DNA from 3 places in the Stenotrophomonas sp. YJH_SMC_4 genome. Region 1 is predicted to be linked to each of the others. Evidence: predicted binding sites of a transcription regulator. Region 1 holds the regulator's gene; each other region holds the start of a gene.
What was found. The regulator HrcA, encoded in region 1, represses chaperone genes, less so after heat shock. The targets are predictions, from matches to a motif close to TTNGCACTCNNNNNNNNNGAGTGCNAA.
Positions count from the first base shown of each region.

Region 1 (4,848 bases):
CGACTTCGTCGAACACCATGGTCGGTACTGCATCCAGGTCCAGCGCGGCCACTTCGATGGCCAGCGAGATGCGTGACAGTTCGCCGCCGGAGGCCACCTTGCGCAGGGCGCGCGGCGGCTGGCCGGCATTGGCTGCGACCAGGAATTCCACGCGCTCGGCACCCTGCGGGTCGGGCTTGGCGGCGTCCTGCGGTTCCAGCTCGATCAGGAACTGGCCGCCGCCCATGCCCAGCTCGGCGATGATGCCGGTGGTGGTGGCCGACAGCTCGGCAGCAGCGCTGCGACGGCTGGCGGTCAGCACTTCGGCCTGTGCGCGCCAGGCGGCGGCGGCCTTGTCGATCTCGCCGGCCAGGCGCTGCAGGCGTTCGTCGGCGCCGCGCAGCTGTTCCACTTCGGCGTGCATGCGCTCGCGCTGTGCACCCAGCTCGTCCATCGGCACGCGGTGCTTGCGGGCCAGGTCGTGCAGACGGCCGAGGCGGCGCTCGTTCTCCTCGAACTGTTCCGGGTCGGCGTCGAGGTCGTCATGCACCCGATCCAGCAGCGACAGGGCTTCGTGCAGCTGGATCGAAGCGTTCTCGATCAGGCCATCCACCTCGCCCAGGCGCGGGTCGTGCTCGATCAGGCGCGACAGCTCATGGCGCACCTGCTGCAGCAGGTCCAGCGCGGAGCTGCCGTCGTCGCCGTTGAGCTGGTTGCTGGCGGCCTGGCAGGCGCTCAGCAGGGCGCTGGCATGGGCCTGGCGGCGGTGGCTGGCGCCGAGTGCGGCAATCGACTCCGGCTCCAGGTCTTCACGGTCCAGCTCGCGCAGCTGGTGCTCCAGGAAGCCGATCCGGTCACTGACGTCGCCCTGTTGCGACAGCGCCAGCGATTCATCGACCAATGCCTGCCAGGCCGCGGCGGCGCGTCGCACCTGGCGGCGTTCGTTCTCGTTGCGCGCATAGGCGTCGAGCAGGGCCAGCTGCGACGGGCGCGTCAGCAGGGCCTGCTGTTCGTGCTGTCCGTGGATCTCCACCAGCAGCGAGGCCAGGTCGCCCAGTTGCGCCAGGGTCACCGGGCGGCCGTTGATCCAGGCCCGCGAACCGCCATCGGCGCGGATGACCCGGCGCAGCTGGCACTGCTCCTCGTCGTCCAGCTCGTTGTCGGCCAGCCACTGGCGTGCAGCCTGCAGCTGCTCCAGCGCAAACTCGGCCGAAAGCTCGGCGCGCGCGGCGCCGTGGCGGACCACGCCGCTGTCGGCGCGCAGGCCGGACAGGAAGCCCAGCGCGTCGACCATCAGCGACTTGCCGGCGCCGGTCTCGCCTGAAACCACGGTCATGCCTGGCCCGAACTCCAGTTCGGTGGCGCGGACGACGGCGAAATCCTTGATCGAAAGATGTCTGAGCATGGGTAAGGGGGTATCAGCAGCCGCGCAACGCTAGCACGCGGGCGAGGGAGGTCCAATGACTTGCCAAGGTGATGCGCCGCCATTATCTAGTGTCCGTGTCTCACAGGTTGATTCCATGCACGGTTCTCCCGACCAGCTTGCCCCGCGTGCGCGCCATCTGCTGCGCACGCTGATCGCGCGTTACATCCAGGACGGTGAGCCGGTCGGCTCGCAGACGCTGGCGCGCGTGGCCGGGCTGGAGGTCAGTCCGGCGACCATACGCAACATCCTGGGTGACCTGGAAGACCTGGGGCTGCTGGCCTCGCCGCACACCTCCGCCGGGCGCGTCCCGACGGCACATGGCTACCGGGTCTTCGTCGACAGCCTGCTGCAGATGCAGCCGCCGGGCGAAGGCGAGCTGGCCCGGTTGCGCCAGGAACTGGCTGGCGGCGGCAGCACCCAGGCCCTGCTCGGCAGCGCCTCGGAGCTGTTGTCGGCGATGAGCCACTTCGTCGGCGTGGTCAGCGCGCCGCGACGCGAGCAGTTCGCCTTCCGCCAGATCGACTTCGTGGCGCTGGACGGGCGCCGGGTGCTGGCGATCCTGGTGTTTGCCGACAACGAGGTGCAGAACCGCGTCATCGAGACCCGGCAGGAGTTTGCGCCGGGTCAGCTGGAGCAGGTCGCGAACTATCTCAATGCCCATTTCGCCGGCCTGCCGATGGCCGAGATCCGCACCCGACTGCTGCTGGAACTGCGCGATGCCCGCTCCGAGCTGGAACAGCTGCTGGCGCACAGCATCGAGCTGGCCGAACAGGCCCTGCAGCCGGCTGCCGACGACATGCTGGTGGCCGGCCAGACCCGCCTGATGGGGGTGCAGGACCTGTCCGACCTGGAGCGCCTGCGCGAGCTGTTCGAGCTGTTCTCCAGCAAGCGGGAGATCCTGCAGCTGCTGGAGCGGACCATCCAGGCGCCCGGCGTGCGCATCTTCATCGGCGAGGAGACCGGGATGATGCCGCTGCAGGGCGTCTCGCTGGTCACTGCCCCTTACTCGGCCAATGGCCAGGTGCTGGGCGTGCTGGGGGTGATCGGCCCCAAGCGGATGGCCTACGACCGCGTGATCCCGCTGGTCCAGGCTACCGCCGATGTACTGGGCGCGGCGTTTTCGCCAGCCGGCCGCCCGCCGGGAACATCCGACGCTTGAAACGCAGCATCCCGCCCACACTAGGGTGGGTGGAGGCGGAGATTGACCGCCAGGGACCCAGACATGAACCACGAACAGCCAGATATCGAATCCCAGCAGAGTGCCGCCGATGCGGCCGCCACCGCCGGCGTCAACGACGAAGTCGAGCGCCTGCGCGCCGAAATCGAACAGGTCAAGGCCGATGCCCTGCGTGAGCGCGCCGACCTGGAGAACCAGCGCAAGCGCGTTGCCCGTGACATCGAACAGGCCCGCAAGTTCGCCAACGAGAAGCTGCTGGGCGATCTGCTCCCCGTGTTCGACAGCCTGGATGCCGGCCTGAAGGCCGCCGGCGACGAACCGCACCCGCTGCGCGAAGGCCTGGAGCTGACCTACAAGCAGCTGCTGAAGGTGGCCGCCGACAACGGACTGGTCCTGCTGGACCCGATCGGCCAGCCGTTCAACCCGGAACACCACCAGGCCATCAGCCAGGTGCCGACGCCGGGCGCCGCCCCGGGCAGCGTGGTGACCGTGTTCCAGAAGGGCTACCTGCTCAACGAGCGCCTGCTGCGGCCGGCGCTGGTGGTGGTGGCCGCCGATTGATGGACTAGGCCGGGCTTTGCCCGGTCCCGGTTGTGCCAGGCCATGCCTGGCAAGGTTTTCCAGGCGCTGAACACAGCGTTCGGGAGACGGCTTGAATGTTCCACGAGCCTCCCCCACATCGTATTCATCCACCGGCCGAACGGCCGGACTGACACCAACAAGCATCCTCAGGAGTCTCCCCCATGGGCAAGATCATTGGTATCGACCTCGGCACCACCAACTCGTGCGTGGCGATCATGGACGGCGGCAAGGCCCGCGTCATCGAGAATTCGGAAGGCGATCGCACCACCCCGTCGATCGTCGCCTACACCAAGGACGGCGAAGTCCTGGTCGGTGCCTCGGCCAAGCGCCAGGCCGTGACCAACCCGAAGAACACCTTCTACGCGGTGAAGCGCCTGATCGGCCGCAAGTTCACCGACGCCGAAGTGCAGAAGGACATCGCGCACGTCCCGTACAGCATCCTGGCCCATGACAATGGCGACGCCTGGGTGGCCACCAGCGACGGCAAGAAGATGGCCCCGCAGGAAATCTCGGCCAAGGTGCTGGAAAAGATGAAGAAGACCGCCGAGGACTTCCTCGGTGAGAAGGTCACCGAAGCGGTCATCACCGTGCCGGCCTACTTCAACGACAGCCAGCGCCAGGCAACCAAGGACGCCGGCCGCATCGCCGGCCTGGACGTCAAGCGCATCATCAACGAGCCGACCGCGGCCGCGCTGGCCTATGGCCTGGACAAGGGCGACAACAAGGATCGCAAGATCGTGGTGTACGACCTGGGCGGCGGCACCTTCGACGTCTCGGTGATCGAGATCGCCAACGTCGACGGTGAAAAGCAGTTCGAAGTGCTGGCCACCAACGGCGACACCTTCCTGGGTGGCGAAGACTTCGACAACCGCGTCATCGAGTACCTGGTTGAAGAGTTCAACAAGGACCAGGGCATCGACCTACGCAAGGATCCGCTGGCCCTGCAGCGCCTGAAGGACGCTGCCGAGCGCGCCAAGATCGAGCTGTCCAGCGCCCAGCAGACCGAAGTGAACCTGCCGTACGTCACCGCTGACGCGTCGGGTCCGAAGCACCTGAACATCAAGCTGACCCGCGCCAAGCTGGAAGCACTGGTGGACGACCTGATCAAGAAGTCGATCGAGCCGTGCCGCGTCGCCCTGAACGATGCCGGCCTGCGTTCGAGCGACATCAGCGAAGTGATCCTGGTCGGCGGCCAGACCCGCATGCCGAAGGTGCAGCAGGCGGTGACCGAGTTCTTCGGCAAGGAACCGCGCAAGGACGTCAACCCGGACGAAGCCGTGGCACTGGGTGCTGCGATCCAGGGCGGCGTGCTGGGCGGTGACGTCAAGGACGTGCTGCTGCTGGACGTGACCCCGCTGTCGCTGGGCATCGAGACCATGGGCGGCGTGTTCACCAAGATCATCGAGAAGAACACCACCATCCCGACCAAGGCCTCGCAGGTGTTCTCCACCGCCGAGGACAACCAGTCGGCCGTGACCGTGCACGTGCTGCAGGGTGAGCGCGAACAGGCCCGCTTCAACAAATCGCTGGCCAAGTTCGACCTGTCCGGCATCGAGCCGGCCCCGCGTGGCCTGCCGCAGGTGGAAGTGTCCTTCGACATCGACGCCAACGGCATCCTGCACGTGTCGGCCAAGGACAAGAAGACCAACAAGGAACAGAAGGTCGAGATCAAGGCTGGTTCGGG
Region 1 is NZ_JCAFUR010000003.1:291,512-296,359, reverse strand. It holds gene recN (DNA repair protein RecN) at 1-1,384, opposite strand, end outside; gene hrcA (heat-inducible transcriptional repressor HrcA) at 1,500-2,564, shown strand; gene grpE (nucleotide exchange factor GrpE) at 2,628-3,143, shown strand; gene dnaK (molecular chaperone DnaK) at 3,326-4,848, shown strand, end outside.

Region 2 (4,848 bases), on a different contig from region 1:
CGACAGCAGGCCCATGTAGGCCGGCGAGCTGCTGGTCTTGACGATCCTGCTGCGGTCGTCGGTCAGCTCCAGGTCCGGCTCGGACTGGCCAGTGGCTGCATCCTTGCCGCCCTCGTAGCGGATCGCCATGTACATCACCGCACGCGCCATGTCGCCCTTGCGCTTGCCCCACACCTCGAACGTGCCGGTGTTGCCGTCCGGCGTGCGCACCCAGTTGGAGTTGCCCGGATAGCCACCACTGCCGCCACCCTGGCCGTTGTTGGCCTCGGTGGCGCGCTCGCCGCAGCTGGCGTCGCACTTGCCGAACGGCTTGTTGCCACGGTCGGCGTTCCACTGTGCATCGGTCAGGTACAGCATGTGGGTGTCGGTATACGGCGCGTACGGCAGGCCCTTGTCACCCGTGGTGGTGGCAAAACCCAGCGAGTTCGGCCAGGTGTGCTCGCGGTTGTACTTCAGGCCACTGCCGCTGCCGGCGCGATCGGTCACCTTGGCGTAGCTGCGGTTGCGATACGCGTCGAGGATGCGGTTCGGGTTGTTCGGGTCCTCGTCGGCGATCTCCAGGATGGTCCAGGTACTGGTGCCCGAGCCGCTGTACGGGTAGGCGGTGTGGCCCTTGATTGTCGCGTGCAGCGAGCAGCGCAGCTGGCTCGGGCTGCTGGTGTTGACCTTGGAGTAGTAGCCGGCCGGCACGCCAGGGTTGCCCGGGTCCGGATTGCCGCCGGTGCTGGCCACGGTGAAGGCGATGCGGCTGTCGGCCGCCGGGTGTGCGCCCTGCAGGTCGGTGATGCGCGCGGCGCGGATGTCGAAGCGGCAGGCTTCACCGGCCACCAGCGCGGTGTTGGTGGACAGCTTCACGCTGCGCCCGCTGGCCGGGAAGGTCAGCGGCACGCTGCCGGAGGTACCGCAGCTCAGCGCGAACGCGCCGCTGGCGAGGTTCACGGTTTCGCTGAACACCACTTCCAGATCGGCGGCGGCCGGGAAGGTGCTGCTGCCCTGCGCCGGGGTGGTGGTGGACACCGACGGCGGCGTGTTCGGGCCCGGGGTGCCGCCGCCACTGAAGGTCTGGCCGTTGTTGCAGCTGCCGAAGGTCTGCCTGGCCGACTCGGCCCAGGTGAAGTGGGCGTACTGGCTGCCGCTGCCGGTCAGCTGCAGCGAGGTGCCGGGGGCCGTGCTGTTGGTCTCGGCCACCGGAATGTTCTGGCTGGTCATGCCGGCGGCAGGGCCACCGGAGGCGGTGATGGCGCCCTCGTAGCTGAGGAACTGGACCACCTTGCCGCTGGCGTCGACCAGGGCGATGCCGTCGTTCGGGCCGTTCTGGATGCCGTTGGTCGGGTAGTTGACCACGGCGATGCTGGCGCTGCCGCAACCGGCGGCGGTGCCGGCCGGGACCGGGTTGTTGGCGTAGACCGTGGCGGCCGAAGGATTGCTGCCGTTGTAGAGGTAGAGGCGGTAGCCGGACAGGTCTTCACCTGCGGTAGCGACCACTTCGATGGCTTCGCCGACGTCACCGGCGGCGGTGCTGTCGTCGTAGTGCAGTTCATTGATGAAGACCTCGGCCTGGGCCGGCGCCGCGGCCAGTGCCAGCAGGCAGGCGGCGGCAAGCGGGGACAGCAATCGCATCGACTACTCCTTGTGATTGGGAATGCGTGACCGAGCCTAAGGCCGATCCAGTGACACTTTGTCGTAAATGAACGTCAGATATCTGACAGTGCGACGCTTGTCACCGAAATTGTCCAGGACCAACGCCTTGGCCGAGGCGCGCGGGTGGAAAAAATTTTTTCATTCCGCCCTTGAAAGGGGGCGGCGGGGCTCCATCTCTGCCCTGCTCCCGACGTTGTCGGGTTTCTTCACGTGCGGTTCTGGCACTCGCCTGGGGTGAGTGCTAACATCGCCGGACTTTTTTAGACCAATCAATCACTTAAGAGGTCTCCTATGAGCATCAAGCCGCTGCACGACCGCGTTGTGGTCAAGCCGATCGAAGCCGACGAAATCTCCGCCGGTGGCATCGTCATCCCCGACTCGGCCAAGGAAAAGTCCACCAAGGGTGAGGTCGTGGCCGTCGGCCCGGGCAAGCCGCTGGACAACGGCAACGTGCGCGCGCCGTCGCTGAAGGTCGGCGACAAGGTCATCTATGGCCAGTACGCCGGCAGCTCGTACAAGAGCGAAGGCGTCGAATACAAGGTCCTGCGCGAAGACGACGTGCTCGCCGTCATCGGCTGAGCCTCGGCGCGACCTGTTTCAACCTGATCCCAAACTCCCAGCCGCCGGGCATCGTCCGGCGCTACCAATGAGGTAAATGCAATGGCTGCCAAGGATATTCGTTTCGGTGAAGACGCCCGTTCGCGCATGGTGCGCGGCGTCAACGTTCTCGCCAATGCCGTCAAGGCCACCCTGGGCCCGAAGGGCCGCAACGTCGTGCTGGAAAAGAGCTTCGGCGCCCCGACCATCACCAAGGACGGCGTCTCCGTCGCCAAGGAAATCGAACTGGCTGACAAGTTCGAGAACATGGGCGCGCAGATGGTGAAGGAAGTTGCTTCGCGCACCAACGACGATGCCGGCGACGGCACCACCACCGCCACCGTGCTGGCCCAGGCCCTGATCCGCGAAGGCGCCAAGGCCGTTGCCGCCGGCATGAACCCGATGGACCTCAAGCGCGGTATCGACAAGGCCGTTTCGGCCGCCGTCGCCGAGCTGAAGAACATCTCCAAGCCGACCGCCGACGACAAGGCGATCGCCCAGGTCGGTACCATCTCGGCCAACTCGGACGAGTCGATCGGCCAGATCATCGCTGACGCGATGAAGGAAGTCGGCAAGGAAGGCGTCATCACCGTTGAAGAAGGCTCGGGCCTGGACAACGAGCTGGACGTGGTCAAGGGCATGCAGTTCGACCGCGGCTACCTGTCGCCGTACTTCATCAACAACCAGCAGTCGCAGACCGCTGACCTGGATGACCCGTTCATCCTGCTGCACGACAAGAAGATCTCCAACGTCCGTGACCTGCTGCCGGTGCTGGAAGGCGTCGCCAAGGCCGGCAAGCCGCTGCTGATCGTGGCCGAGGAAGTTGAAGGCGAAGCGCTGGCCACCCTGGTCGTCAACACCATCCGTGGCATCGTCAAGGTCGTGGCCGTCAAGGCTCCGGGCTTCGGCGACCGTCGCAAGGCGATGCTGGAAGACATGGCCGTGCTGACCGGCGGCACCGTGATCTCCGAAGAAGTCGGCCTGTCGCTGGAGAAGGCCACCATCAAGGACCTGGGCCGCGCCAAGAAGGTGCAGGTCTCCAAGGAGAACACCACCATCATCGACGGCGTCGGCGACAAGGCCAACGTTGATGCACGCGTGGCGCAGATCAAGACCCAGATCCAGGACACCTCCTCGGATTACGACCGCGAGAAGCTGCAGGAACGCGTGGCCAAGCTGGCCGGCGGTGTTGCCGTGATCAAGGTCGGCGCCTCGACCGAAATCGAAATGAAGGAAAAGAAGGATCGCGTCGACGACGCCCTGCACGCCACCCGTGCGGCCGTTGAAGAAGGCGTGGTTCCGGGCGGCGGCGTTGCCCTGGTCCGCGCGATCACCGCGCTGGCCGGCCTGAAGGGCGCCAACGAAGACCAGAACCACGGCATCCAGATCGCCCTGCGTGCGATGGAAGCCCCGCTGCGCGAGATCGTTGCCAACGCCGGTGACGAGCCGTCGGTCATCATCAACAAGGTCAAGGAAGGCACCGGCAGCTTCGGCTACAACGCCGCCACCGGCGAGTTCGGCGACATGCTGCAGTTCGGCATCCTGGACCCGACCAAGGTGACCCGTTCGGCGCTGCAGAACGCGGCCTCGATCGCTGGCCTGATGATCACCACCGAAGCCATGGTTGCCGAAGCTCCGAAGAAGGACGAGCCGGCCATGGGCGGCGCCGGTGGCATGGGCGGCATGGGTGGCATGGGCGGCATGGACTTCTAAGGTCCACGCCCGCGTCGGACGTTGCCGGCCCTGGTCGGCGCGTCTCCCCGATGCACGGAAAAACCCCGCCGCGAGGCGGGGTTTTTTTGTTGCCCGGTTGCCGCCATGGCGCCGCGTCGCTACGCTCGCAGACCATGCCTACCTCGTTCATCGTCGTCGACGACTTCCTCTCTCCAGCCGATGCACACGGCCTGCGCCAGGCCGGGCTGGGCCTGACCTACCCGGCGCAGGAGGGGGCATTCCCCGGGCGTAATTCGCTCGAACGGCTGGAGCTGGACGGCCTGTCCGAGGCCGCGTCGCGGTTGGTCAACGAGCCGCTGCGGCCGGTCAATCCGTTGCAGTCGCACGGCAAGTTCCGGCTGACCCTGGCCAGCGATGTGGGTCGCGCCAAGGTGCACACCGACCATTCGCACTGGTCCGGCATCCTCTACCTCAGCGCCCCGGAGCACTGCGAAGGGGGTACCGAGTTCTTCCGCCATCGCCGCACCAACACCGAGCGCATGGCGCTGAACGCCCACGAGCTGGCTGCGCTGGGCTACGCCAACGGCGGCGACATGCATCGGGACATCATCGAGCGCGACAGCGTCGACGACAGCCAGTGGGAAATGACCATGCGCATCCCGATGCGCTTCAACCGTCTGGTGCTGCTGCGCCCGTGGTTCTGGCATACCGCCGGCCCGGCCTTCGGCGACCGGCCGGAGAATGGGCGGCTGGTCTACCTGATGTTCTTCGAGCAGGCGCGTTGAAGGGAGGTCATCCACGCATGGCGTGGATCTACTTCACGAATGCCTTCGCTGCGCCGTACTCCCACTGCCACGGTACGCCGATGTCGCCGAGCACGAAGGCCACCAGCGCCGGGAAGGTCGCCTCGGCGCGCACATCGTTGCCCAGGATCAC
Region 2 is NZ_JCAFUR010000002.1:101,014-105,861, forward strand. It holds gene AC5P9F_RS03965 (endonuclease) at 1-1,620, opposite strand, end outside; gene AC5P9F_RS03970 (co-chaperone GroES) at 1,933-2,220, shown strand; gene groL (chaperonin GroEL) at 2,302-3,951, shown strand; gene AC5P9F_RS03980 (DUF6445 family protein) at 4,086-4,697, shown strand; gene AC5P9F_RS03985 (serine hydrolase domain-containing protein) at 4,726-4,848, opposite strand, start outside.
Region 2: the regulator HrcA is predicted to act here: its motif matches at 1,860-1,886, upstream of AC5P9F_RS03970 (co-chaperone GroES).

Region 3 (4,848 bases), on a different contig from region 1:
GGGCGTGCAGAACGCCGCCGGCAATGGCGCCAGCCCGGTCACGCCGGTGCAGGTGGTGGCCAAGCCGGTGCGCACGGCTGCTGATACCGGCGATTCGTTCCTGACCCGCATCGGCCGCAAGATCCGCCGGATGCTGTCGGGTAACTGATCGGCGCTGCCGATCAGCGGGTAGCACCCGACCGTTGGTCGGGTGGCTTCAAGGGCGTGCCGACCAACGGTCGGCACCCACCCTGGCTGGCAGTTGTGTGGGTTGCCGGCCAGCGGCCGGCACTACCGCTCGTGTGACCGTCTCCACGACGTCGCGCCGGTCCTGCATAATCGGGGCATGAGTGTCCTGCGCTTCGACAATGTCAGCAAACAGTACGCCGGTGGCCACGAGGCACTGACCGATGTCAGCTTCGAGGTCGCGCCGGGCGAGATGCTGTTCGTCACCGGCCATTCCGGTGCGGGCAAAAGCACCCTGCTCAAGTTGATCCACCTGGACGAGCGGCCCAGCCGTGGCGCGGTGGTGTTCGACGAGCGCAACCTGCTGAAGGTGCGTGGCGGCGATGTGCCCCGCCACCGTCGCGCGGTGGGTGCGGTCTACCAGGACCACCGCCTGCTGATGGACCGCTCGATCGCCGAGAACGTGGCGCTGCCGCTGATCCTGCGCGGCACCCGCCGTGGCGACATCAGCAAGCGCGTGCGCTCGGTGCTGGAACGGATGGGCCTGGGCCACCGCGAGAAGGCGCTGCCCTCGCAGCTGTCGGCCGGTGAGCAGCAGCGCGTTGGCATCGCCCGCGCCATCGTCGGTGAGCCCAAGCTGCTGGTGGCCGATGAGCCGACCGGCAACCTCGACCCGACCCTGGCGGCGGAGATCATGGCCCTGTTCGCCGAGCTGCCCGCGCGCGGCACCAGCGTGCTGGTGGTCAGTCACGACCTGCCGCTGCTGCGCCGCATGCGCAAGCGCGTGCTGATCCTCGACCACGGCCGGCTGGTGGATGACATCTCGCCGCAGGATCTGGCGGAGTAACGCATGGCGAAGAACGAAAACAGCGAAGCCGCCGCCCCCTCGCGCGTGGGCGTCTGGTTCCAGCACCACGCGCACAGCGTGGTGTTCAGCCTCGGCCGTGCCTGCCGCAAACCGTGGGCGACCCTGCTGACGGTGATGGTCATGGCGCTGGCGCTGGCCCTGCCGCTGGGCCTGTCGATCGCGCTGGACAACCTCAAGCAGTTCGCCGGCAGCGTGCAGCAGTCGCGCGACATCAATGTGTTCCTGAAGGGCAACGTCGATGGCCCCGGCGCGCTGCGCCTGGCCGGCCAGCTGCGCGACCGCGATGACGTGGCCGAAGTGAACGTGCGCACGCCCGAGCAGGGCCTGCAGGAACTGCGCGACGCCGGCCTCGGCGAGGCGATCGACGCACTCAATGACAACCCGCTGCCCTCGCTGCTGGTGATCACCCCCGGCCAGGGCAAGGACGACGCGCGCCTGGCGCGCGCGCTGGAGAGCCTGCCCGAGGCCGACCTGGTGCAGCACGATGCACTGTGGCGCCAGCGCCTGGATGCCTGGCTGGCGTTCGGCGCGCGGCTGGTGCAGGTGCTGTCGGTCCTGCTCGGCGTCGGTGCCGCGCTGGTGGTCGGCAACACCGTGCGCCTGGACATCCAGGCCCGCCGCGAAGAGATCGGCGTGCTGCAGCTGCTCGGCGCCAGTGATGGCTTCATCCGCCGCCCGTTCCTGTACCTGGGTGCGTGGTATGGCCTGGGCGCCGGCGCGGTTGCGCTGGCCCTGATCGGCGCCGCCGGTGCCGCGCTGCGCGTGCCGCTGGCCGAACTCTCGCGCAGCTACGGCAGCCCGTTCGTGCTGCACGGCCTGGACCTGCTGCACGGTGGCCTGGTCCTGCTCGGCACGCTGCTGCTGGGCTGGCTGGGTGCGTGGCTGGTCACCGGCCACTTCCTGCGCCAGACCCGACCGACCGACACCTGAGACCGGCATGCAACCGCAAGCGCTGAAGCACCTTGAAGGGCCCGCGACGCGGGTGATGGTGGTCGATGGCTCGAAGCTGGTCCGCAAGCTGATCGCCGACGTCCTGCAGCGCGACCTGCCGGGCGTGGAGGTGATTGGCTGCGACAGCATCGAGGATGCGCAGCAGGCGCTGGCGCAGGGCCCGGTGGACCTGGTGACCACCTCGCTGACCCTGCGTGATGGCGACGGCCTGGCGCTGGCGCGGATGATCCGCGAAGCGGCCGGCCAGGCCTACGTGCCGGTGATCGTGGTGTCCGGCGATGCCCAGCAGCATCTGGAGCAGCGTCGCTTCACCGAGTACGTCACCGACTATTTCGACAAGGCGCTGGGCCACGAGGCGCTGGCGACCTTCATCCGCGGCTATGTGCAGCCGCAGACCATTCCCGGCGCGACCATCCTCTATATCGAGGACAGCCGCGTGGTGGCCGAGGCCACCAAGCGCATGCTCGAACGCCAGCAGTTGAACGTGCTGCACGTGGTCAGCGCCGAAGAGGCGTTCACCCTGCTCACCGCCGAGTCGCTGGGCCGCAGCCGCCATCGCATCGACCTGGTGCTGACCGACGTCACCCTGAAGGGCGAACTGAGCGGCCGCGACGTGGTGCAGCGCGTGCGCGTGGACTTCGGCTACGGCAAGCGCCGCCTGCCGGTGCTGGTGATGACCGGCGACGGCAACCCGCATAACCAGACCGGGCTGCTGCAGTCCGGCGCCAACGACCTGGTACTCAAGCCGATCGAAGAACGGCTGCTGGTCACCAAGGTGCTGTTCCAGCTGCGCCTGGCCCGGTTGAACGATGGACCCCTGATTCGATGAAGTGGTGCAATGATTGATGAAGTAGCGGACACCCCGACGATCCAGCTGGAACCGAGCTGGAAGCAGCATGTCGGCGATTACCTCCTGCAGCCGCAGATGCGCGAGCTGTCCAGCTTCCTGCGCCAGCGCAAGGCCAGTGGCGCGGCGGTATTCCCGCCCGGCCCGCAGATCTTCGCCGCATTCGACGCCACGCCATTCGAGCAGGTGAATGTGGTGATCCTCGGCCAGGACCCGTACCACGGCCGTGGCCAGGCGCATGGCCTGAGTTTCTCGGTGCCGCCGGGCGTGCCGGTGCCGCCGTCGCTGCTGAACATTTACAAGGAGATCGAGAGCGATCTCGGTATCCCGCGCCCGGACCACGGCTGCCTGATCCCGTGGGCGCAACGCGGCGTGCTGCTGCTCAATGCCGTGCTGACGGTGGAGGAGGGCAAGGCCGGCGCACACCAGGGCCGTGGCTGGGAAGGCTTCACCGATCACGTGGTGGACGTGCTCAACCGCGAACGCGAAGGCTTGGTGTTCATGCTCTGGGGTGCCTACGCGCAGCAGAAGGGCAAGGTCATTGATACCCGTCGCCATCGCGTTCTGAAGGCCCCGCATCCGTCGCCGCTGTCGGCCCATCGTGGCTTCCTCGGCTGCCGCCATTTCTCGATGGCCAACGAGTACCTGCTGCGTCGCGGCCAGGCCCCGATCGACTGGTCGCTGCCGCCGCGCTCGGTGCTCTGAGCGCCGGCTGGCGGCCGGGCCTGAACGCCGGACAACGTTCCCTGGCCTGAATGGGCCTCCAGAACGGCCCGTTCAGCTCCGCTTGACCGGAATCGGCCGGTTCCCGGCAGGTAATTGCTTGAATTCCAAGGGATTGTGAATCCCGAAAAGCGCGCTCGCCACTGTCATCAAATCGCGCTACGGTAGGGCTCTGTTTGGGACCAGTGTTGCATCAATAGGATGCTGGAACTTTTTCCTCCTTTAGCAGTCCAAATCCCGGACTGCTAAGATGGGTGCCTATGAGCCAGAACACCTCTACTGCCCTTGTGGCAAACAATCTCCCGATTCCCAGTGCGCTCGGTTCGCTGGACGCCTACATCGGTGCCGTGCACCAGATCCCGGTGCTGTCGGTCGATGACGAACAGGACCTGGCCCGTCGCTTCCGCGACGGCAACGATCTGGACGCCGCCCGCGAGCTGGTGCATTCGCACCTGCGCTTCGTGGTGCACGTGGCCCGCGGTTACAACGGCTATGGCCTTGCCCTGGGCGATCTGATCCAGGAAGGCAACATCGGCCTGATGAAGGCGGTCAAGCGCTTCGACCCGGACATGGGCGTGCGCCTGGTCTCCTTCGCCGTGCACTGGATCCGTGCAGAGATGCACGAGTTCATCCTGAAGAACTGGCGCATCGTGAAGGTCGCCACCACCAAGGCGCAGCGCAAGCTGTTCTTCAACCTGCGCAAGTCGAAGACGCGCCTGGGCTGGATGAACGCGGCGGAAGTGAGCGCGGTGGCCAAGGACCTGAACGTGTCCGAGCGCGAGGTCATGGAAATGGAGTCGCGCCTGTCCGGCCGCGATATCGGTTTCGACGCGCCGACCGACGAGGACAACGAACACGCACCGCCGTCGCCGGCTGCGTTCCTGGTTGCCGATGACGAAGACCCGTCGATGGCCTACGAGCGCGAGGACAGCGAAGACAACCAGATGCAGCTGCTGCGCGAAGGCCTGGCGGAACTGGATGCCCGCTCGCGCGACATCATCCGCCGTCGCTGGCTGGACGCCGACAGCAAGGTGACGCTGCAGGAGCTGGCCGACGAGTACGGCGTGTCGGCCGAGCGCATCCGCCAGGTTGAGGCGAACGCGCTGAAGAAGATGAAGGCGCTGTTCACCGCGTAAGGCGCGGGTGGCGTTGAAGTACTGAAAAGGCCCGGTAATGCCGGGCCTTTTTCATTTGTGGGGCTTAGCCACGCATGGCGTGGCTCTACTCTGACGCCAGGGCGGTGATTGCGCCGACCGGGTCATGTGCTGGGTGCTGATGTTCACGCCGTACCACG
Region 3 is NZ_JCAFUR010000002.1:54,701-59,548, forward strand. It holds gene rhlB (ATP-dependent RNA helicase RhlB) at 1-148, shown strand, start outside; gene ftsE (cell division ATP-binding protein FtsE) at 326-1,012, shown strand; gene ftsX (permease-like cell division protein FtsX) at 1,016-1,963, shown strand; gene AC5P9F_RS03740 (response regulator) at 1,971-2,813, shown strand; gene ung (uracil-DNA glycosylase) at 2,823-3,536, shown strand; gene rpoH (RNA polymerase sigma factor RpoH) at 3,815-4,690, shown strand.
Region 3: the regulator HrcA is predicted to act here: its motif matches at 3,777-3,803, upstream of rpoH (RNA polymerase sigma factor RpoH).